DNA from 3 places in the Neobacillus sp. MER 74 genome. Region 3 is predicted to be linked to each of the others. Evidence: predicted binding sites of a transcription regulator. Region 3 holds the regulator's gene; each other region holds the start of a gene.
The links. The regulator Rex, encoded in region 3, represses fermentation and respiration genes when NADH is low (regulators of the CRP and FNR family bind a similar motif). The targets are predictions, from matches to a motif close to TTGTGAAATATTTCACAA.
Positions count from the first base shown of each region.

Region 1 (8,345 bases), on a different contig from region 3:
TAATATTTATCTTGGATTTCCTCACTTTGAATCGCTTCATTCCAAGGCTCAATATATTTTTTCAATGTTTTATCCATGCGCTCGTTTAAAGCCCTTCGCGTTTCTTCGTTAGCGAGCACTTCTCTGACATGTTCTAAACCAACACGTTCTACCCATTTTGACGTACGCTCCAAGTAATTGGCCGTTTCACGGTAATATTGAATATAAGCACCTGTCATTTCCATCACTTCGTCCTGTGTTTTCACCGTACATAACAGGTCACCTGCACGGAGGTCGACGCCGCCGTTACCTGCCACATAAATCTCCCAGCCGCCGTCAATACCGACAAAACCAATGTCTTTAATGCCTGCTTCGGAGCAGTTTCGCGGACAGGCAGATACGCCCATTTTAACTTTATGCGGGGTATCAAGGCGCTCAAATTTCTTTTCTAATTCAATTCCAAGGGCCATCGAATCTTGTGTGCCATAGCGGCAGAATTGTGCACCAACACACGTTTTCACCGTACGAAGTGTTTTACCATAGGCATAACCTGATGGCATGTCCAACTCTTCCCACATGGCTGGCAGGTCTTCTTTTTTCACCCCGAACAAGCCAATTCGCTGCCCGCCTGTCAATTTCACGAGTGGTACTTCATACTTTTCGGCAATCTCAGCAATTTTCTTCAAATCAGCTGCCGTTGTTACCCCGCCATACATCCTTGGGACAACAGAATAAGTTCCATCTTTTTGGATGTTAGCATGCATTTTTTCATTGACGAGACGAGAGTCACGATCATCTTTGTATTCATCCATATGAATCATACCTAAGTAGTAGTTAATGGCAGGACGGCATTTGGTACAGCCCTCCTCATTGTTCCACTCAAGTACGTGCATGACTTCCTTCACACTTGTTAAGCCTTTTTCTTTGATTTCAGCCAACAATTCTTCACGGCTTATTGTAGTGCAGCCACAGATACTTGTTTTTTGAGCTGCCGCTGCATCAAATTGATCTCCAAGTGTGTATGCGAGAATACTGCTAACCATTGGCTTACAGCGACCGCAAGAACGGCCGGCGTTCGTGCAATGGCTCACTTGGTCTAAAGTAGTTAATCCCTGTGTTTTAATCGCTTCAACAATGGCACCTTTTGTGACTCCGTTACAGCCACAAACCAATTCGTCATTTGGCATAGAGGCCACATCATCAGTCTCGCCTTCACCAGTGCATTCGGTATGGAATATTGATACACCGCTGATGTCCTCTTTTTTAGTCAGCATTCGATATAATCTAGTACTGTCTTTTGTGTCACCATATAGGACGATCCCTACAATCAAGTTGTTTCTAGTAAGCACTCGTTTATAGAGACCTTCGTACTCATTGTAGATCATGATCGATTTGGTTGTACCATCCTCAAAGATTTCTCCAGCAGAGAAAAGATCAACGCCCGCTACCTTTAACTGAGTACCTGTAACAGAGCCTTCATATGGGTTCGTTTCGGCACCACAAATGCGGCTGGCAAGGATTTTTCCTTGTTCATATAAAGGCGCAACCAAACCATAAACAATTTCCCGATGCTCCGCACATTCTCCGACTGCATACACATGTGGGACACTCGTTTCCATAAAGTCATTGACGACAATGCCGCGATTTACATAGATGCCGCTGTTTTTTGCCACTTCCGTATTCGACTTAATTCCAATCGCCATGACAACCAAGTCTGCTTCCACTTGTGAGCCATCTTTAAAGCGAAGGCCAGTAACACGCTCGTCACCGAGAATTTCCACCGTTTCCTTTTCCATTAAGAAATTCATGCCTTGTCCTTCAAGTTCCGCCTTAAGTAGTGAGGATGCAACTGGGTCCAACTGGCGCTCCATTAGATGCGGCATTAGATGAACTACATCAACGGTCATTCCTAAGTTCAGCAAGCCTCTTGCAGCTTCTAGTCCGAGTAGTCCTCCGCCGATGACGACAGCCTTTTTATATTGCTGCGCTGCTTTGATCATCATTTCACAATCATGGATATCACGAAACCCTGTCACACCTTGTTTGTCTGCGCCTGCAATTGGCAGAATAAAAGAATTCGAGCCAGTAGCAATGATCAAATCATCATACTCGACTTTCCGGCCAAGATGACTAATTACTCGTTTTGTGTCCACATCAATGCTAACAATGGATTCGCCAGTGTATAATTGAATATTATTTTCTTTATACCAATCTATTGGATTAATAATGATATCTTCAAAGTTTATATCCCCTTGAAGGATATTTGATAGTTTGATCCGATTATAGTTTGGATACGGCTCTTGGCCAAAAATTGTGATCTCTAAGGGTTCAGCAGATACTTTTAGAATCTCCTCAATTGTTCTAACTCCTGCCATCCCGTTCCCGATCATCACTAGTTTTTTCATTTTTGGATCGCTCCTTATATGTTAAATCTATATTTTTAAATATTATAAGATTTTCTTTATAGTTACATTGTAAAGGCTAGTGTTGATAAAAATTGTGAAGTACGTCACATTCTAACTTTAACTTGTGAATAAATTCACATAACTGTCAAAATCTCGCTGTAAACAAAAAAAAATAGCACACATTGTATGCTATTTTGGTTAAACAACTTTTTTCTCTGTTTTTTGTAAAGGGTATGGTTTAACCCATAAATTTATTGATGGTACCAGTACTCCAATGACAGCGACCGGAACAAGTTCCCATAATTCAAGCGGCGGTGTGATGAGTATTCCTGAGATATGAATCAGATACAGGGCGATAAAGTAAGCGATGCTGCCCACACCCCCGGCTAATCGAGAGTATTTTCTAATTAATAAGAAGCTTAATGGAATGAATAATAGCGTGATTGGAACATAGGAGGTAGGGTAACCAACGGAGTAAAAAATGGCTTTTCCGACAAATCGAAATAAGATATATAGTGCTGTCGCCATAACTGGGATCGTATAATCCCGGCAAAAGCGAATAATTAAAATCGTTAGGAGAGCAACCATTAGGATGGAATAGATCGGATATACCCATTCTGGAATGCCGCCAAAAATCTGGGAGGCCGGGTCTGAGATTAATTCAAGGATTTCTTTTGAAGCAATTGACCTTCCATGAATGTATTGATCATAGGAGATCGCACCATTTTCCTGCTGCATATTCGGAAACATTAAGCATTCAAGGAGATACATCGCAAACCAAGTATGAAGGGACTTCCATGACGGTTGAATTTCTCTCGTATGGATAAAATACCCGCGCCATACGCCGATGATCATCATACTCGTTCCGATATAATAAATAAAATGAGTCGGACTCCAGGTAGTTAAATCAATTCCATACGCAATATGGTACGTAAAATCTAAGGGAATGCCAATTAGAAATAAAACATATCCAATGGTAATAAGATTCCTTGAAAATCGGTCCATAAAGTGTGGACTCCGCCACTCTTGTAATAACAAAAAGGCCCCTAAGATAAATCCAATCGTATTGACAATATGGGGAATAGAGTATTCCTCAAATAAATATCTAAAATGATAGGAAGCATCCCATGCAGATCCTATGAATTTCAATAGAAAGGCAAGTACCCACAAACGGTAATATTTCAATGATAACATCTCCCCTCTTTCCCTCATCCAAGCAGGTCGAATATATCCCCAAAGATGGCAATTAGGATATAATTGATGGCTAAAGCAATTGCAAACGTTATTCCCGAGGCTCGAACAGGCTTCTGTCGAAATAATTTATAAATAAATACAATCCCTGCTGTAACAACAAAAACATTACAGAGTAAAAAGGTCCACAGTAAACTTTCACTGTGTTCGACGGTTGTGACGTGAAATAGATACAATGGAATCAATTCTATAATCCCCCATACTTTACTTCCTTTTGCCTACTCCTATTTTATCATTATTTATATGCTAAGGAACTTACTAATTACATAAAATTCTTGCAATGGTTGAATTAGGTAATGTATTTTATAGAAAGTAAGTTTGTTTATGAATGGAGGAATTCCAACTGAAAAAGTCCATAATCGTTATTTCCCTTTTGTACATGGCACTTTTATCTGCTTGTAATCCGATTAAAGTCCCGAAGTCGTCGGGGATGGACCATGGAATGAGTGCCACTCCAACTGATGTCATTCCCACAAAGTCTGAATGGAAAATCGAGGATCATCCCAACGCAAACAAGGAAATACCCATTTCAGTGTTCATTAAGGATGAATCAAATAAACCAATTCAATCGTTTGATACGGTTCATGAGAAAAAAATGCATCTCTTTATTTTTAGTAAGGATTTAGCTTATTTTTCTCACATCCATCCAAATTATAAGGGGAAAGGCGAATTTGCCTTTACCACAAAGTTCCCTGCCGGCGGAGATTATATGCTTCTGTCTGAATTTACTCCTAAGGGTGGAGGGGACCCTAGCGTAGAAAGTCATTGGGTCGAAATTGAGGGGAAGACCACAAAAGAGCAGCCCCTCGTCCCGGATCAGAAGCTGACCAAAGTCGTCGATGGAAAAAAAGTGGCGCTTTCCTTTGACCATTTGATGGCAGGAATGACGGTTCACATGAATTTTACAATAAGTGACGCTGCCAGCGGCCAACCGATTAAAAACTTACAGCCTTATTTAGGCGCCTTGGGGCATGCCGTTGCCATAAGTGATGATGTGGAAAAATATTTGCACATCCATCCGATGACAACGGAAGGAAACGGTCCAAAGGTCACCTTTATGACCGTGTTTCCTGAAAAGGGGATCTATAAGGTGTGGGGCCAGTTTCAACAGGATGGGAAAGTATTTACCGTTCCGTTTGTGATAGATGTGGCAAAGTAAAAACAAACCCCTTCTCGTTCTCGAGAAGGGGTTTCACTTTTATTATTAATACATTTCAGAAGTTGTTTTTGCCTGCATATGAAGCAATAAGTAGTCAGGACCGCCTGCTTTGGAGTCAGTTCCGGACATATTAAAGCCGCCAAATGGCTGATAACCAACAATCGCTCCAGTACAAGAACGGTTGAAGTAAAGATTACCAACATGGAAGTCTTCACGAGCTTGTTCTAGGTGTTCACGATTCGTCGTGATTACCGCACCAGTTAAGCCATACTCTGTGTTGTTGGCAATTTCAATAGCATGAGTGAAGTCTTTCGCTTTTGTAAATCCAACAACTGGACCAAAGATTTCTTCCTGCATGATGCGCGCATCTGGAGCAAGGTCAGCAATTACAGTTGGCTTGATGAAGTAACCCTTAGAATTATCTCCTTCGCCTCCAGCCATTAACTTACCTTCTTGCTTACCGATTTCAACGTATTCCATGATTTTTTTGAACGCATTATTGTCGTTTACTGGACCCATGTATGTTCCTTGTTCTGCAGGGTCACCCACCGTTAATTGGTTCGTTAATTCAACCACGCGGTTTAAGACTGTATCATAAACATCCTCAACGATGACTGCCCGTGAACATGCTGAACATTTTTGACCTGAGAAGCCAAATGCACCGGCAACAATAGATTGTGCTGCAAGTTCAAGATCTGCCTCACTGTCAACGACAATCGTATCTTTTCCGCCCATTTCAGCGATTAAACGCTTCATCCATACTTGACCTGGGTTCACTTTTGAAGAACGTTCGAAAATGCGAAGTCCAACATCACGTGAACCAGTAAAGCTGATAAAGCGAGTATCTTTGTGGTCAACTAAATAATCGCCCACTTCAGCACCACTGCCTGGTACAAAGTTTAAGACGCCCTTAGGAAGACCCGCCTCTTCCATAACTTCCACAAACTTCGCTGCAACTACTGGAGTTGTAGAAGCTGGTTTTAATAGAACCGTGTTCCCAGCTACAATCGCTGCCACAGTCGTACCAGCCATAATCGCTAATGGGAAGTTCCAAGGTGAAATGATAATTCCCACGCCTAGCGGAATATAATTGTAACGGTTAAATTCGTTTGGACGGCTATTTACTGGCACACCATCTTTAATGGCCAGCATTTGGCGTCCATAATATTCAAGGAAGTCAATCGCTTCTGCTGTATCTGCATCAGCTTCTCTCCATGGCTTACCTGCTTCTTTTGTTAAAAGAGCAGAAAACTCATGCTTGCGGCGGCGAATGATCGTTGCTGCTTTAAAAAGTACATCAGCACGAACTTCTGCCTTTGTTTTTTTCCAAGTTTTAAATGCTTCAACGGCTGCTTGCATCGCTTTTTCAGCTAGATCTTGGCTGGCTTTTGACACGCTGCCAATGATTTCTTGCGTATTGGAAGGGTTATAGGAAACGATTTTATCTTCAGTTTTAATTCTTTCTCCGCCAATAACTAGATCGTAATCCTGACCTAAATAACTTTCAACTATTTCTAATCCTTTTAGATAGGCCTGGCGGTTTTCCTCAATTGTAAAATCTGTAAAGGGTTCGTGTTTGTAAGGTTGGACCATTTCTTAAACCTCCTATGTATTAAAAACGTTTACAATCCACTTTTCATTCTAACATGTTTCTTTTCTTTGTAGCAATTGATAGTCAATTCTAAAAATAGAAGGCTTTCCTTGCACAAAAGGCAGTGGATTTTCCTCAAATTTTGTTGTTTTTCCATGTACATTTAATCAATCGTTTGATTAGTTTCTTTATCCATGCTTGGAAATAAAAAAAGAACCAGCATAATGCCGGATCTTATTGATAAATATGGACAAATGGTTCGGTTTCATTCGCCTTGCGTACAATCAAGGCTTCTGGTCCGTCTACTGATGTAACACTTACCGTAACGGATAAATACTTAGGAAAATGTTCCATGACAAGTCCGGTGACATATTGAGCAAAGCCAATCCCTTCCGTTTTTCCATAGAATTGAATCGGGATATTAATATTCAAATCCTGCAGTTGATCTCCGATATAAAAGGCCCTTCCGATTACGCCATTATAATTAGGAAAGTACTCTTCCACATCCTGCTTAAAGTTTAAAAATGCAGTCAGGTCATCACGGTGTGCATTCTTTGCTTCGTTGGAGGGAAAAAGAAAGTACTTTTCATTTACCTTTTCCCAGCTGTTTAAGGTCGCACTGCCTTCGTCGATAGTGGCATAAGTAATGAAGTTACCAGGAACAACAGATGATTTGCTTGCCTGTTCAAACAGGGCAATCGTAATCGGAACATTCTTTAAGTTTTTCATGTTCCTCATGCGCTTTACTACTTCTGCTGCAATTTTCTTTCCTTCCCTGACGAGTTCTGAATGAGGAATTTTTTGCTCAAAGGTATCCCCGTCTGCTGTTTTTTTATAATAATAAACGGAATTTAAGGCAAGACCAATCGTAACACCACCGAGCGTTACATTCCCTTTATCATTTTTTATTAAATAGTCGTGCTCTAATATATGAGCTAAATAAATCGGCGAGCTCGGTTCACCTTTTTTACCTGTGTCAACAGGGTTTAGGCCGGTATTTTTGGCCTCTTTAATTTTCTTGTCTGTTAACTGTGCTTTTGTATATTTACGGTTTAACCAACGTCGTATTTCATCTTCCTTGATTTCCTGTCCTTCTCGAAATAAATATTTTTCCGTATCAAACGAATTTTGGGCAATTCGCATGAGGCCCATTTCAAACTCGTTTAAGTCATATCTTGTATTTATATTATTTACGACCAATCCGCGCGCTTCCCCTGGTTCAAACGGCAATATTGTCCGATAATAGCTGTCTGAAATATTATATTTTGGAATAATTGCCTTCCCTTTCACTTTCTCCTTTGTTTGCACCGTTTCATTTTGCTTCTCAAAATTTGGTGCACAGGCACTCAGCAAAAAGACAAGGGAGAGAGCGAGCAATGAGAATTTTCTCACGTTGATACACCTCTTATTTATTTAATTCAGCTAGGAGTTTCTCCTCGTCCCACACTTCAATTCCTAGTTCTTGTGCTTTGGTTAATTTAGATCCTGCATCCTCACCTGCAATAACCAGATGTGTCTTTTTGCTGACACTGCCAGCCACATTTCCACCAAGCGCTTCGATTTTATCCTTCGCTTCATTTCTGGATAATTGTTCGAGCTTTCCAGTGAGAACCACTGTCTTACCTGCAAAAATGGAATCAGACTCATCCGCAGCAACGGGCCTTGCACCCTTATATTCCATATTGACACCGGCTGCGGCTAATTCGTTGATTAACTCGACTGCTTCTTCTTTTTCAAAATAGGCAACAATCGAATCCGCCATTTTATCACCGATTTCATTAATGGCCAGTAAATCATCTTTAGATGCCTGTGCAAGTTTGTCCATTGTACCAAATTGCTGCGCGAGCGTCTTTGCAGCTTTGGCCCCTACATGACGAATCCCTAATCCAAATAAAAGTTTTTCTAGTGAATTTGCTTTTGAAATTTCGATCGCTTTGATTAGATTCGTTGCAGATTTCTC
Region 1 covers NZ_JAMAUV010000032.1:11,834-20,178, forward strand. The annotation lists gene nirB (nitrite reductase large subunit NirB) at 1-2,384, opposite strand, end outside; gene M3610_RS25535 (hypothetical protein) at 2,583-3,569, opposite strand; gene M3610_RS25540 (hypothetical protein) at 3,593-3,820, opposite strand; gene M3610_RS25545 (hypothetical protein) at 3,964-4,794, shown strand; gene pruA (L-glutamate gamma-semialdehyde dehydrogenase) at 4,840-6,387, opposite strand; gene M3610_RS25555 (CamS family sex pheromone protein) at 6,620-7,777, opposite strand; gene ligA (NAD-dependent DNA ligase LigA) at 7,791-8,345, opposite strand, start outside.
Region 1: the regulator Rex is predicted to act here: its motif matches at 2,507-2,524, upstream of nirB (nitrite reductase large subunit NirB).

Region 2 (8,345 bases), on a different contig from region 3:
AAGTTGATTAGCTCATTTGTTACGTTGGCTCATGTTCTAACTATATATAATAGAAGAAACATGATTAATATTGTTTGTTTGCACGATTTTGTTTGTTTAGTTTTCAAAGAACAATTCATTATGTCAGAAGCGACATTTATTATTATATCAACTCTCTATCGTTATGTCAATATAATAATTTATCTTTTTTTGAAATCACTTTTAACGAATTAACTTCCGTTACAAGCAACTTTTATATCATAACACTGTCGGTTTACTTATGCAACAAAAAGTTTTTCTTTTTTCTCCTTCCTTCTATTGAGACGGTTCTTATGTTTCTTTTAGCAGAATAATGTCAACCAGAATCGTTCCCATGGTCACAAAAAAGAGAGGTTTCTAATTAGATAGAAACACTCCCTATTAAAATTACGAACATGTACATTTAAATACGCAGCAAAAACTTCTGCATCTTTTGCGTTCATGATAATCATCTTTTTGCTTATCATGTTGAGTATCCTTTTCTTTTCCCTTAAACCCCCACCAAATGACGGACGGGCGGCATTCGTATTTTTCCTTACAATCCATAACCCATTTTCCTCCTAAAAAATGATTTATTTATATATAGTTTATTAAGAGCAAGAAAAATGGGTTGGACGAACACCCTGCCCGTATCCTTTTTCTAGAAAATTCACCTGGCAATTTCTCGTATTTTATACTGGGAGTAATGAAAACACCAGAACCAGTCCATCGCATCTCCCGGGGGATGACAGCGCATTCATTCATATAATATTTTGTTTGTAAAGGCTTTCAATTGAAGGTTCATATTACTGTCACATTTATTGTGAAATTATTCACAATCTAGTGTTATACTAACCTCATCAAGTTATTAATTACCAAAAAATCACTAATAGATTAGTACAAGTTTAAACCCACTGAAAAAGGAGATTGATCATCATGGAAAACAGAAATAAAAAAGTAAACCGGGTTGTCTTAGTTGGAACTGGTGCAGTCGGTTGTAGTTATGCCTATTCTATGATTAATCAAGGAGTTGCGGAAGAATTAGTTCTCATTGATGTGAACGAGGCCAAATCAGAAGGCGAAGCGATGGATCTTAACCACGGAATCCCATTTGCACCATCACCTATCCATGTTTGGAGCGGTTCTTATCAAGATTGTGCACAGGCCGACTTAGTTGTAATTACCGCAGGCTTAGCACAAAAGCCTGGTGAAACACGCTTGGAGTTAGTGGAAAAGAACACGAAAATTTTTAAACAAATCGTAAAAAACATTATGGCAAGTGGATTTGACGGGATCTTCTTGGTCGCAACCAACCCTGTCGACATTTTAACCTACGTGACTTGGAAAGAGTCCGGGCTGCCGAAAGAACGTGTGATTGGTTCTGGTACCGTCCTAGATTCTGCGCGTCTCCGCTTTGCGCTTGGTCAGCATTTCAACATGGATACTAGAAACGTTCATGCTTATATTATTGGAGAACACGGAGATACTGAACTTCCCGTTTGGAGCCGTGCGGCAGTAGGTGTCGAACGACTGGAAGAACTCCCAGCTGAAAAACTAAACAAAGAATCTTTAGAAGAAATTTTCGTGAATGTCCGTGATGCTGCTTATCACATTATTGAGCGAAAAGGTGCAACGTACTATGGAATCGGAATGTCTCTCGTTCGAATTACGAAGGCCATTTTAAATAATGAAAACTGTATCCTGACAGTTTCTTCTTATCTAGATGGACATTATAGACAAAATGATGTGTTTATCGGGGTGCCTGCAGTCATTAACCGCGGCGGAATCCGTGAAGTCCTTGAAATTGAGTTAAATGAAAAAGAAAAAGAACAATTTAGCCACTCCGTTAACGTATTAAAGGAAACGATGAAACCCGTAATCTAGGCATTGCTGCAAGCACTCCATTTTTTCAATGAAAAGATGAAATCACTATTGAAAGCAGATGAAGATATGGAAACGATCAATCATACAAAAAAAGGTTATTTTATGATGGCGGTATTGTGGCTGGCTTATGTAACCTTTGCCATGAACTGGGTGGCGGGCTCTTCATTGACCCCTCAAATAACCGAAACGTTTTTCGGTGGGCCGGTGGATCCTATTATATCTCAATTAGTGAATTATTCGATTACGACCGCACGTGTATTTGCGAACATCTTAGCAGCGCTAGTGCTCATGAAATTAGGGCCGAAAAAAGCAGCAGGCACAGCAATTGGCCTGTTAATGATGGGACTTGTTGCGATTTACCTGCCTAATTACTGGGCCTATACCGCAGCCCGGATGGTCATGGCCGTAGGTGGCTCGATGGTGATTGTCTACATGAACCCCATCGTCGCTCACTATGTTAAAAATTCAAATGTAAAACTGCGCATTAATGCGGCCAATACCGTTGCTTATAATGCGGGGGCCTTTATTGTTGCCGTCTTATTTACGGTTTTTGCTAAGCAAATGGTGGCCAACTGGCGTTTAACCTTAACGTTATTTGCTTCGTTAACGATTTTGTTTTTTATCGGTTGGCTTTGGAAGGCAGAGACCTTTGAAACAAAAGATAGCGGTGGAAAATCTGAAAAATATGGGTACAGAGACGCTCTTAAGGACGGATTCCTTTGGCGCTACGGTCTAGCGTTCGCTTCCTTTTTAACGCTGTATGTATTATCGCTAGTAAGCTTTAAAGCCATATTTGATCAATATACCTTGTTAAACGGCTCGGTTACGAACCTATTAATCTCAGGTTTCGGTATACTTGGTACCTTTGCAGGGATTCGAATCGGGAATAAAGGGGTAGCGCGGAAACCGATTCTCCTATTTTCAGGTATCGTCATGGTGGGAGCCTTTGCCCTAGCGCTCGTTTTTGCAAATAAAGTTCCGTTACTCTCTTACACGCTCATTTCAATCTCTGGATTTGCGATGTATATCCAGTACCCAATCTTTTTGAATCTGCCCCATGAATTAAAAGGGATGACGCCACAAAGATTGACAATTATGTTCGGCTTATTCTGGGCCATCGCCTATGCGGGCCAAACCATTGCGACGATCGTGTGGAGCTTTATCTTAGGCGCTTCCGGATACACGGCCGCCATGATCTTCTTTATCGCCGTGTCTAGTTTGTACATCTTCTTGGTGGCAACCTTTCCGGAAACCAGACAAAAGGAAGCAGCTGTAAGGACAGCAGCATAAGTGGGTAGGAGTACGGGGACGGTTCTTGTACTTCAAATTGAGGATATATACTAAAGCAATAACGGTTATTAACCAACAACCCCCCTTTGCCTAATAGCGAAAGGGGGTTTGTTTTTGAGGAAGCAAGAGAATCCCTCGCTTCCTAAAAGATACTTTCTTCATATTCCTTTATTTTATTGATACGATTTGCGTGTCTGCCACCTTCTAAAGGGGTTGTTAACCATATTTTTGCAATATCGCGAGCTAAGCCTGGACCGATGACACGTTCTCCCATCGCTAAGATATTGGAATTGTTATGCTCTCTTGTGGCCTTAGCACTAAACGTATCGTGCACCAGTGCACAACGTATTCCCTTTACTTTGTTTGCCGAAATACTCATTCCAATCCCAGTGCCACAAATTAAGATACCTCTATCTACTTCACCACTTGCTACCTTTTCCGCAACAGGAATAGCATAATCTGGATAATCAACGGAGGCTTCACAGTCACACCCTAAATCTAAGTACTCCATTTTCATCTCTTCTAGTAATGAGATAATCTCATTTCGAATCTTAATACCACCATGATCAGATGCAATAGCAACTCTCATTTTATTACCTCCCAATTGTCCAATGACGTTAATCTTCTTTCTTATACTGGGAACAATCCTGACACATGCCATACCACGTTTTAACGCCTTCTGTACTTCCAACAATGTCTATTACTTCTTCACACACTTGACATATAATCGTACCTTGTTTTTCAATTAGTTTCTCTCCCATCAGTCGCTTCCCCCTTAACACTTTTGTTAAATAAAAACTGATTGATCCAAACACCAATAAAGGGATATACCTTTTCTAACATAAAAGCTTTTCTAGTACTCTATATTTATCCTGCTTATCGGCTATCTCGGAATTTACGTATCTAAGTTCTTTATGAATGATTTTATTTTCTTTCATTCCAACTGCTAGACCCGAATATCCATTCATCAACAGTTCCACTGCCTTAACGCCCATATTACTTGCTAATACCCGATCAAATGCGGATGCATTTCCCCCTCTTTGGATGAACCCTAATGAGGTAGTTCTTACACTAATGTTTAACTTCTTTTCAATGTAGTGCTGCATGTCCTGCAAATCATACATTCTTTCGGTAACGATAACGAGGTTATCATTTCTTCCATTACTCATTCTTAAACGTAATTTTGAACAGATAGAATATAAATCTAATGGTTCTTCTGGAGTAGAGATGATTTCTCCTCCACCTGCTAAAGCAGAATATAAAGCTAAATCGCCGCAATATCTTCCCATCACTTCGACAATCGTTGTTTTATCATGAGAATAATCAGTATCTTTAATTTTACTAATACACTCTAATACGGTATTTAAAGTGGTATCAAATCCTATTGAATAATCTGTATAAGCTAAATCATTGTCAATGGTTCCAGGTATCCCAATCACATTTATACCTAGTTTATGTAACTTTTCGGCTCCTTTTAAAGATCCTTCCCCACCTATGACAATCAAGGAATCGATATCCAAATTTTTTAATCTATTAAGAGCCTTCTTTCGTCCGGATTCTTCCATGAATTCTAAGGATCTTGACGTTTTTAACATCGTTCCGCCTCGATCGGCAATATCTTCTACCTCTTGGGATGTTAATTTATGAATTTTACCATCAATTAAACCTTGGAATCCGCCCTCTATCCCCATTACTTCCACATGATAGTGACTTGCTGCTTTTACTACTGCCCAAATAGCAGCATTCATTCCCGGGGCATCGCCGCCACTTGTTAGGACCCCTAGTTTTTTCATGACCCATACACTTCCTGCAAAATTCAGATTTTATTGAATGTTTAGATCCTGTAATGACAGTTTTCATTAACTAGATTTTTTCAATTTATATTCGGCACTCTTGCTCTCTGCCTTACCTGACTGCTTTACCAAGGAAACAACAATAACAGAACTTATTATCATACTGACGCCTAAGAAAATCATACTGCTATGAAAGGAGCCTGTTGTATCCTTAATATAACCTACAATGTAAGGTCCAAAGAATCCACCCAGATTTCCTATACTGTTAATGAGAGCAATAGCTCCTGCTGCTGCTGCTCCAGTTAAGAAAGAAGGCGGGATCGCCCAAAATGGAGCGTATGCCCCAAATGCTCCACATAGAGCAATGGTTAGAAATACAAATGATAAGACTACACTTGAATTAGAAATATAACTGCTAATAATCATTGCAAAAGCACTTATCGATAAACATACAGCAACATGCAAGCGTCTCTCGTTTTTCTTGTCTGAAGAATTCCCAACTAGAATCATCGTTACCATGGCACAAACATACATAAGTCCTAAAATCCAACCTATACTTTGATTACTTAGAGCTGTAGTCTCAGATAACCCTTTTGAGATGGTTGGTAAAAACATGTTAATTCCGTAATAGCCAACCATCCAGCAAAAATATCCTGCCGATAAGATAAGAACATCACGGTCTTTTAATGCCTGCAAGAATGTGTAGTGCTTTACCTGCTGTTTTTCAAGTCTCTCTTTTGTTGTAACGTCAATTAACCATTTTTTCTCGTCTTTGTTCAACCATTTTATATCTTCAATGCGATCATCAAGATAGAAAAAACAAATAATGCCTAAGATTAATGCCGGAATCGCTTCCAAAATAAACAGCCATTGCCAGCCGGCCAAACTCAACCAGTTGACACTCATCAAAAAAGTAGAGAGTGGAGCACCTAACGCATTTGCACCTGGAATCGCCACCATGAATCCTGCAATAGCTTTTGCATGATGTTTCGTTTGATAAAAACCACTTAAATAGGCAACCATACATGGATAAAAACTAGCTTCAGCAACTCCCAAGAGAAACCGTGCAATATAAAACTCCATTGGTGTTTTTACAAAAGCTACTAATATGGCAAGGATGGCCCATGTAACCATGATTCTACTAATCCATTTTCTTGCTCCTACCTTTGCCATCATTGCGCTGGCCGGTACTTCTAAAAGGAAATAACCAAGGAAAAAGATTCCTGCTCCAAATCCAAAAATTGCATTTGAAAAGCCTAGATCTTTGTTCATTTGCAGGGCAGCAAATCCAATATTCACCCTATCAAGAATGGATATAGTAAAACAAAGAAACAGAAATGGAATTAATCTTAACGTAACTTTTTTAGTAGTTGAACGCTCTAATGCAAACTGATCCAAAATAATTCCCCCTTGTGTTGTTGTCCCTTCCTTACTCCAAGCATCATCTAATTAAAGGTTATAGGGAATTAAATTGTCCCTAAAAAAATAGTTCCCCTAAGAGAGTTTTAAAATTACTAGTATTGAAATTTGTAAACCTATACATCAAACGCTTTCAAAAAACCTTAAATTTACTCCTTCAACACAAATAGATTTGGCGACTCTCCAATCCTTCTATTATATAAATGTAAAAGTTCTGCATAGTCGCTCTCTATACACTTTGTCTACTTGTATGCTAAGTTACCTTTTTTTGCATTAAGTATATCTTTGCATGTAAGGGTTGTCAATAATCCTTTAGGAGTGGAAACTGAATTGGTCTAATCTTTCCAGTACCGATCATATAAGTTTTTCATATGTTTATTCATGACTTCGACTGCTTCTATTTCGTTGTGATCCTCAATGGCTTTTATAAGTAATTGATGCTCATAAAAATTCGTGTCTCGATAATCCGGTCGAGTGACAGTTCGATCTCGAATAAATTTCCACATTTCTTGTTGTTTCATTGCATTACTTATAGCCGCCATAATGTTAATAAATAAGTCATTATGAGAGGCCTTTGCAATACTAAAATGTAATTTGTGGTCTGTTTCTGGTACATAAACACCAGCCATGGTTTCTTTCTCCATCTCTTTGATGGTCGAATAAAGTTCCTTTATATCTTCATCAGTTGCTCTTTGAGCGGCAAATTTTATAATAAGAGGCTCAATATTCATCCTTACTTCCACAATATCCTCTGGAGATATCGATTTAAAGAAAATGGCCGATTCAGAATGATCAGGTGTAATCTGATTACTTTTCACATAAACTCCTTCACCTTGACGGGAATATACAATACCATTCAACTCTAATGCACTAAGGGCCTGTCGAATGGGAACACGGCTTACACCGAATAGTTCGCACAGCTCTCTTTCAGCAGGCAGTTTATCACCTTTTTTAAATGAACCCAATTCAATTTCAGAAAGGATTTGATAATAAATTTGCATATATAATTTCTTACTGGCCACTGGATTAAAATTAATATCAATCACTCCTCTCCGTCTAGTGTTCAATGAAATTGCACAGGCATTCCTGACTGGAATGCCTGTACAGTAAGGATTAGATTAATCCATGTGTGAACCGCCATTAATATCAATTTCTTCTCCTGTTATGTAGGAGGCTTCTTTTGAAACTAAGAAGGCAATCGTTGCCGCAATCTCTTCCGTCTCACCTGGTCTTCCCATTGGAATTCCGTCGATTACTTTCTTTGCTTGATCTTCAGGAAGGGACTTCCAAATGTCTGTATTAACAAGACCTGGTGCTACACAGTTTACGGTAATTCCATCAAGAGCTACTTCACGAGCGAGATTTTTTGAAAATCCTAATACGGCAGCCTTTGAGGCAGAATAGTGCGGCCCGCCAAATACTCCGCCTCCTCGTTTAGCGGAAACGGAGGATAGGCTAACAATTCGGCCAAACTTTTGTTCTTTCATCGTTTTTAGTACGGCTTGCGTGCATAAGAATAGACCAAACATGTTAACATTAAATACTCGGTTGATGTCCTCATAGGTCATATCTTCAACGGTTACCTTTTGTGAAATTCCAGCATTATTGACAAGGATATCAATTCTGCCAAAGGTTTGTAGAACCTTTTCTACCATCGCCTCATTCGATTCTTTGCTGGTGACATTTAATTCAACACCTAAAGCTTTTCCGCCCGCTTCCTCAATTGCATGAACGGTATCCTGAATTCCATCAGCATTAAGGTCAGCGACAACTACTGCTGCCCCCTGTTTTGCAAGGGTTAAAGCAATGGTCCGTCCAATCCCCTTTTTTGAACCACTGCCTGTAACGATCGCCACTCGATTATCTAATTCAAACATGTTTCTTCTCTCCTCGGTAGTTTATTAGTTATTGAGTAAATTTTTTGCTGTAGTGACAATATTCTCGATTGTAATACCATTAAGC
Region 2 covers NZ_JAMAUV010000014.1:102,831-111,175, reverse strand. The annotation lists partial or broken rRNA gene M3610_RS20130 (16S ribosomal RNA) at 1-1, opposite strand, end outside; gene M3610_RS20125 (L-lactate dehydrogenase) at 934-1,881, shown strand; gene M3610_RS20120 (MFS transporter) at 1,930-3,171, shown strand; gene rpiB (ribose 5-phosphate isomerase B) at 3,314-3,760, opposite strand; gene M3610_RS20110 (GapA-binding peptide SR1P) at 3,789-3,932, opposite strand; gene pfkA (6-phosphofructokinase) at 4,008-4,964, opposite strand; gene M3610_RS20100 (MFS transporter) at 5,031-6,362, opposite strand; gene M3610_RS20095 (FadR/GntR family transcriptional regulator) at 6,719-7,429, opposite strand; gene M3610_RS20090 (SDR family NAD(P)-dependent oxidoreductase) at 7,502-8,260, opposite strand; gene M3610_RS20085 (transketolase family protein) at 8,285-8,345, opposite strand, start outside.
Region 2: the regulator Rex is predicted to act here: its motif matches at 819-836, upstream of M3610_RS20125 (L-lactate dehydrogenase).

Region 3 (8,345 bases):
CTTTGTGGCAATTCGGTTAATAAAGTACCTGTCATGGGAGACAAAAAGAATTGTGCCAGGGTAATCGATTAATGCATTCTCAAGAACTTCCTTGCTATCTAAATCCAAATGGTTGGTGGGCTCATCTAAAATTAGAACATTGGCTTTTTCCAACATAAGCTTAGCTAAAGCAAGTCGAGCTTTCTCCCCGCCGCTTAAAGTGGAGACAATTTTTAAGACATCATCACCGGAAAATAAGAAATTACCAAGAACCGTTCGAATCTCTTTTTCGTTTTTTAACGGGTAATCATCCCAGAGTTCATTCAAAACACGCTTATTGGAAGTTAATTCAGCCTGTTCCTGATCGTAATATCCGATGGAAAGGTTTGTTCCATAGAGAATGGTTCCGTCTAGGGCAGGAAGCTTTTTAATAATTGTTTTTAATAAGGTTGATTTACCAATTCCATTTGGGCCAACTAAGGCAATGCTTTCTCCTTTATAGGCACGAAATGAAATGGCTTCTGAGACCTTTTCGCCCTGATAACCGACAGCAAGGGAATCGACCGTTAACACGTCATTGCCGCTTTGTTTTTCAATTTCAAACGAGAAGTTTGCCGATTTTTCATCTCCTAAGGGGCGGTCCATCAGTTCCATCTTCTCTAACTTTTTGCGGCGGCTTTGGGCTCGTTTGGTCGTTGATGCACGTGCCAAATTCCGGTTGATAAAATCCTGAAGATCTGCCACCTCTTGCTGTTGCTTTTCAAAAAGCTTTAAATCACGCTCATAATTGGCCGCTTTTTGATCTAGGTAGGCACTATAGTTGCCTGTGAATCGTTGAATTTGCTTGCGGGACACTTCATATACCTGCGTAACCACCTTATCTAAAAAATAGCGGTCATGGGAAACAATCAAAATGGCCCCGTGATAACTTTGTAAATATTGCTCCAGCCAGGACAGGGTATCAATATCAAGATGGTTGGTCGGCTCGTCCAATATTAAGATATCAGGCTTAGTTAATAGCAGTTTACCAAGGGCAAGACGCGTTTTCTGTCCGCCGCTTAAACTTGATATCATCAAGGATTTATCAGGGAAATTTAACCCATGGAGTACAGAACGGAGCTCTGCCTCGTATTGATATCCACCCTGCTCCTTAAATTTCACTTGAAGATGGTCGTACTCTTTTAGGATTCTCTCGTATCTTCCAGTATCATCAAATACATTAGGATCGGCCATTTGCTCTTCAAGGGCCCGAAGTGACTTTTCCATTAAACGCAGCGGTTCAAATACAGTCAACATCTCGTCCCATATCGACAAAGTGGACTCTAAACCAGTATTTTGGGCTAAATAGCCAATCATTACTTCTTTTGGTTTGATGATTTCACCGCCATCATGTGACAAGTGGCCAGCAATAATCTTCAATAATGTTGATTTTCCTGCCCCGTTGCGACCAACTAGAGCCACACGGTCTCGAGTTTGTAATTCTAATTTAATATTCGATAAAATTAGGTCAGCACCATAATATTTTTGTAGTTGATTAACCTGTAACAAAATCATTCTTTTTCACCTCTATTACATAGGTTTAGTGTACCTTATTCCCCGTATATCGGCAATAAACTGAGGCGCAGATTAGGTGGATGAAGGTGTTAAATCGGCAAAAACCTTGAATTTCGTTCAAAGTTTCACAGACAGATAAGGAAAAATAGTGTATGATTTGAAGGGAGGATTATTTATATGGCAGAATTAACGCATTTTAATGAAGAAGGCCGAGCAAAAATGGTCGATGTCAGTGATAAGCCAGAAACAGCACGGACGGCACTTGCTCATTCCAGTATTACAGTTAGGAAAGAAATTTACGATAGAATTACGAATCACGCGATAAAAAAAGGTGATGTCTTAGCAGTGGCACAGGTAGCTGCGGTCATGGCAGCAAAGAAGACGTGGGATTTGATTCCGATGTGTCATCCGATCCCCTTAACGGGGGTTAATATATCTTTTTCCTGGGAGCAGGACACAGAAGAGAATTATCGCTTAAATATATCGGCAGCCGTTAAAACCAAGGGGAATACAGGTGTAGAAATGGAAGCGTTAACAGCTGCGTCAGCATGCGCTTTAACGGTTTATGATATGTGTAAAGCTGTTGATAAAGGTATGGTGATTGGCCCTACATATCTTGTCGAAAAAACAGGCGGTAAAAATGGTGATTTTAAGAGAAACGAAAAAGTTAAATGATTTTTAACTAAATTATCCATGGGGTGTGGGAGATTATGAGTAATGAAACAATGAAAATACCACAGGCGACAGCCAAACGGCTGCCCCTTTATTACCGATTTCTTAAAAACCTGCATTCTTCCGGTAAGCAAAGGGTTTCATCAGCCGAACTAAGTGAAGCCGTAAAGGTCGACTCAGCCACGATTCGCCGCGATTTTTCTTATTTCGGAGCTTTAGGAAAAAAAGGTTATGGGTATAATGTCAATTATTTGATTTCCTTCTTTCGTAAAACCTTGGACCAGGATGAATTAACAAAGGTTGCTTTAATAGGGGTAGGGAATCTGGGCACAGCATTTTTAAACTATAATTTTTTAAAGAATAATAACACGAAAATAGAATGTGCCTTTGATGTGGATCCAGAAAAAATGGGAACGAAAATTCGCGAGGTCCCGGTTTATCAAATGGATGAATTGGAGAAGGTTTTATCTGAGGGAGGTATATCCGTTGCGATATTAACGGTTCCAGCCCCAGTTGCACAGATGATTACTGATCGACTTGTGAGTGCAAATATAAAGGGAATATTAAACTTTACGCCAGCACGCTTAAATGTTCCCCCGCAAATTAGAGTCCATCATATTGACTTAGCAGTGGAACTGCAATCGCTTGTTTATTTTTTAAAGCATTATCCGACGGTGGAATTAGAGGAAGAAGAATAGTAATTTAGTTAAGAGCTTTTCACAACATTTGTGGAGAGCTCTTTTGTATGCTTCATACCCTGCTTTTTTTAATTACATAATCTATCAAAATACTGAGGGCTGGACTAAGATGTAGGTAGTTTATTTGCAAGCGATTACTATCGGGATTATAGATCACACATTCCCTAGAGTGACATCTAGGGTTTTTGCAATTGGAGGGGATGAAGTTGGCGGTCGTGCTGACTATGTTTGTACTTGGGGTATTATTAGGATTTGTCGGAGCAGGAGGTTCTGGCTTTATTATTGCCATTTTAACAGTGGTTTTTGGAGTTCCCATCCATGTCGCTTTAGGGACATCTTTAGCTGCCATGGTGTTTACTACCTTGTCAGGTGCGTACAGTCATTTTCGACAAGGAAATATTTCGATTAAAACGGGTCTAATTGTCGGAGGCTTTGGGTCGATTGCTTCCTATTTTGGTTCAAAGCTAGCTGGTTTGATTCCCATCCATTCCTTGCATTGGTTAACCGCAGGGATGTTGTTTCTATCCGCTTTGATCTTGGTCGTACGATTGTTTATCGTTCAAAAAATTAAGGCAAACTATAAAAAAGACGAACCGAGCAACCTTCTTCTCATTAAGAAAGCAGCGCTAGTCGGTTTGGTTACCGGGTTGTTGTCTGGGACATTTGGGATTGGTGCTGCACCGTTCATTCAAATCGGACTGCTTTTAATCTTGGGACTTACGCTTAAACAATCTGTGGGTACAACCATGCTTGTTATTCTGCCCATCGCTTTAGCAGGGGGAGCTGGCTATTATTTTCAAGGATACTTGAACTTCCCATTGTTATTTGAAGTGGTGGCAGGAACCATGATTGGTTCTTATGTCGGGGCCAAGTTTACGGACTTTGCACCTCAGCCCGTGTTAAAAAGTGCGATGGTCCTGACCCCTATTTTAGCAGGAGCCATATTACTGATAAGTTAAAGAAAGCTTCCAATGCTGCAAAGTTCTGTCATAGCAAGCTTTGCAGCTTTTTTGCGTTTACTTACCTGAATGATTACATTGTCATCAAGGGATGATCAAGATGGTGCCTGACACCCGGCACAGCTGGAGGGAAATATGAGAAGGGGCAGATGGAGTTTAAAATCAGTAATTATTGTATTCGTTTGTGTAGTGGTTACTTTTTCGCTGTTGATAACGGATTTACTTATAAGTTCCAGAATTGCTTCAGAGACGGAAAAGAATCAGGCGGAGCAAGCAAGAAGTGTAGCTCGCATGGTTGCACATAGTCCGCTTGTGATTGAGGCGATGAGTGGGAAACGCGATGAAAAGGACATTCAAAGCTATGCAAATGAAATGAGGAAAGTTACAAATGTTTACTTTATTGTCGTGATGGATATGAATGCCATTCGAAAATCCCACCCCGACAGTAATAAAATAGGGTTGCCATTCAGGGGTGGAGATGAAGGACCTGTTTTAAAAGGAAGAGAGCATGCGTCAATATCAAAGGGATCGCTGGGACCTTCATTACGCTCTTTTACACCCATTAAGGACGAAAAAGGGAAACAAATCGGGGCAGTGGCCGTTGGGATTTCGCTGGATAATGTGGAAAAGGCCGTCAAAAAGAGCCGAACTGGGATCTATATTGGAACCCTGATCGGTCTATTAATCGGTGTTCTTGGGGCTGTTATTTTAGCTAGATATATCAAAAAAATCTTACTTGGGCTTGAGCCGTTTGCGATCGCAAAATTATTAGAAGAAAGAAGCGCTATGCTTCAATCCGTCAGAGAAGGAATTGTCGCGGTTGATCAAGAGTCAAAGATAACACTTGTCAACCGAGCTGCTTTAAAGATGTTTCACAAGGCAGGACTGCCGGATAATCCGATGGGGGTAAATATAGAAAGGTATTTGTCTACCACGCGCTTAAAAGATCTCTTACAAACGGGTAAAGCTGAATTGGATGAAGAACAGAATTTAAATGGAATGACCATTTTAACTAATCGAGTCCCTGTTATTGTTGGGAATAAGGTCGTAGGGGCCATTGCAACTTTTCGCGATAAAACAGAAATACAAGTACTCGCCGAAGAACTGACTGGAGTGAGAACTTACGCCGATGCACTTCGAGCCCAGGCACACGAATATATGAATAAGCTTCATGTTATTTTAGGGATGGTCCATACAGGGTATTATGAAAAAGTTGTTGAATACATCAATGAAACGGTTAATCATCGCAATAACGAAATTGGCTTTGTGACCAAAAAAATAAAGGACCCTGTATTAGCAGGCTTTTTAATTGGAAAGTTAAGTTATGCAAGGGAATCGGGGACAGAGTTATCAGTTTTGTGTGAACAACCAATTCCTCAACCCGAGGATTCTGATATAACACATGAACTGATTACGATTTTAGGTAATTTAATTGATAATGCGATTATGGCTGTGAGCGGTTGTCCACTCAAAAAAGTAACAGTTTCCCTTGATTATGCAGATGATATTTTAACAATTGAAGTAAAAGATACCGGAAAAGGGATGAGTGAAGAAATACAAAACCAAATTTTCAACAAAGGATTCTCCACAAAAGGCGAAAATAGAGGATTAGGATTGTATCTCGTTTCGCAGGCGGTTAAAAAGTTGGACGGGGATTTAATTCTATCATCAAAGCCTGAAAAAGGGACCGTTTTCGCCGTGTATATACCATATGATGGGGAGGGGGACAGAAATGATCCGAGTGATGATCGTTGATGACGATCCAATGGTGGCTGAATTCAATAAACGCTATCTTGAGCAGGTCCCTGGATTTAAATTGATGGCAATGGCTGCATCTGTAGATGAGGCGATTATGAAATTGGAAAAGCTAGAAATAGATCTTATCTTGCTTGATATATTTATGCCGGGGAAACTAGGTTTAGAGCTGTTAACCTACCTCCGCGAAAATGAGAAAGAGACCGATGTAATTATTATTTCAGCAGCGTCAGACATGGAGCGGATTAAAAAAGCCTTGAGGTACGGAGCTGTAGATTATTTAATTAAACCTTTTGAATTTGACCGATTTAGCAGAGCGTTAGTTGACTATAAGAACCAAACAGAGATTATTCAGACACAACATGTAATTAATCAAGACGTACTGGACCAGCAGATCCTGCACCGAGAGGAAAAGTCTCTTATCGAAGACCTCCCGAAAGGATTGACAAAAGACACCTTAAAACAAATTTGGGAAGCCATTCAGGAATTAAAAAATGCTCCGTTTTCAACAGAGGACGTTGTAAAGGTGGTCGGCATTTCTCGGGTATCGGTTCGTAAGTATTTAAACTTTTTAAAGGAAATCGGAATTCTTGATGTGAAGGTAATTTACGGTACCGTCGGCAGACCTGTATACCAGCATGAATATAATCAAATGAAAGAACATCTAATCAAAGCCTTTTTGTAAGCAGCCGAAAACTGCTTACTTTTTTTATTTACAAAAATCTTATTAAATTTACATAAACTATGAAAGCGTTTCAATCGGGAATATGATAGAGACATAAATTTAATAGGGGGATGGAATTTATGGAACCAGTTAGAAAATTGCAACCGCTTACGGTTGTTTCAGGGGAAAAGGAAGAAAAGAAAGGTTTTTTAGGTAAAATTGGCAGTATGAAGATAGGGGTTATTCCACTGCCGCTTTATATCGTTATCGCAGCTGTTGTCTACTTTTCAGCTGTCTATAAATTGCTTCCAGCTGACATGATTGGCGGCTTTGCCATCATTATTGTTATGGGGATTTTACTTGGTGACCTTGGTATGAAGATTCCGGTCTTGAAGGATATTGGCGGTCCGGCAATTCTAGCACTGTTGGTCCCATCTATATTAGTCTATTTTAGTGTGATTAACACAACTGGAATGAATGCGGTTACGCAATTAATGAAAACATCAAATTTCCTTTATCTATATATCTCTGTTTTAGTAGTCGGAAGTATTCTTGGGATGAATCGGAGAGTCTTAATTCAAGGTTTCACACGAATGTTTATCCCGCTTATTTTTGGAACCATTGCTTCTGTTATCGTAGGGGTTCTTGTTGGATTGCTTTTTGGTTATGACATGAAACACACCTTATTCTATATTGTGGTTCCCATTATTGGTGGAGGAATCGGAGAAGGGATTTTACCCCTTTCATTAGGCTACGCGGAGGTTCTCGGAAAATCCTCAGAAACATTTGTAGGGCAATTAATCCCAGCTGCGGTTATTGGAAATATTGTTGCGATCGTTTGTGCAGGTATTTTATCGCGGTTAGGTGAGAAAAAGAAGCATCTTACGGGTAATGGCGTAATAGTGAAAACAAAAGGCGGCGACGGAATCACAGAAGCCGCAACGATTGATAAGCCGGTTGATTTCCCACTTATGGGTGCAGGATTGTTAATAGCATGTAGTTTCTTTATCTTAGGTGGACTTGGAAATAAATTTCTTGGAATTCCTGGACCAGTGTTAATGATTATTGCAGCAGCAGTAGTAAAAAGTATTAAGGTAATGCCAGCTAAAATGGAACAAGGTGCGTATCACTTATATAAATTTGTATCATCAAGTTTAACATGGCCATTAATGGTTGGTTTAGGGATGCTTTATATTCCGCTTAAGGATGTAGTTAAGATCGTAACACCTGGATATGCGGTTGTTTGTGCTTCTGTTGTAGTCGCAATGATTACTACGGGTTACTTTGTAGGAAAATTGATGAAGATGTATCCTGTTGACTCAGCAATTGTTACAGGCTGTCATAGTGGTTTAGGAGGTACGGGGGATGTCGCGATTCTTTCGGCATCTAATCGGATGTCATTAATGCCATTTGCCCAAGTTTCCACAAGAATTGGCGGCGCATCCACCGTTATATTGGCAATTCTTTTACTGAAATTATTAAGTTAGTAATTCCTCAAAAGGGCTGTGACTATCTGTCACGGCTCGACTTTTTAAATAATAGATTTGATTTTCGTCACCCAGATTAACATCTTGACTTAGGTTAGAGCAAAAGGAGAAGGTTGGAATGAATGAAAGAATGATCAAAGAAGAGGCCGTGCTGCTTCACAAAAAACTTGCCGGGAAAATTAGTATCGTCAGTAAGGTAGAAGTTAACAATGCAGATGATTTAAGTTTAGCCTATACACCAGGTGTAGCGGAACCATGTAAGATTATTGCCAAAAATAGTGAGGCTTCTTTTGAGCATACAGGTCGTGGCAATTTAGTAGCTGTTGTCACAGATGGAACAGCGGTCTTAGGGTTAGGAGATATTGGTCCCGAAGCAGCAATGCCGGTAATGGAGGGGAAGGCAGTTTTATTTAAACAATTCGCAGGGATTGATGCTTATCCGCTCTGCTTGGGAACAAAAAATGTCGATGAAATAGTCAATATCATCAAAGCATTAGAGCCAACGTTCGGCGGAATCAATTTGGAGGATATTGCTGCTCCAAGATGTTTTGAAATTGAAGAACGCTTAAAAAAGGAA
Region 3 covers NZ_JAMAUV010000030.1:4,068-12,412, forward strand. The annotation lists gene M3610_RS25010 (ABC transporter ATP-binding protein) at 1-1,533, opposite strand, end outside; gene moaC (cyclic pyranopterin monophosphate synthase MoaC) at 1,711-2,208, shown strand; gene M3610_RS25020 (redox-sensing transcriptional repressor Rex) at 2,244-2,903, shown strand; gene M3610_RS25025 (sulfite exporter TauE/SafE family protein) at 3,110-3,862, shown strand; gene dcuS (DcuS/MalK family sensor histidine kinase) at 3,998-5,617, shown strand; gene M3610_RS25035 (response regulator) at 5,595-6,302, shown strand; gene M3610_RS25040 (2-hydroxycarboxylate transporter family protein) at 6,422-7,768, shown strand; gene M3610_RS25045 (NAD(P)-dependent malic enzyme) at 7,887-8,345, shown strand, end outside.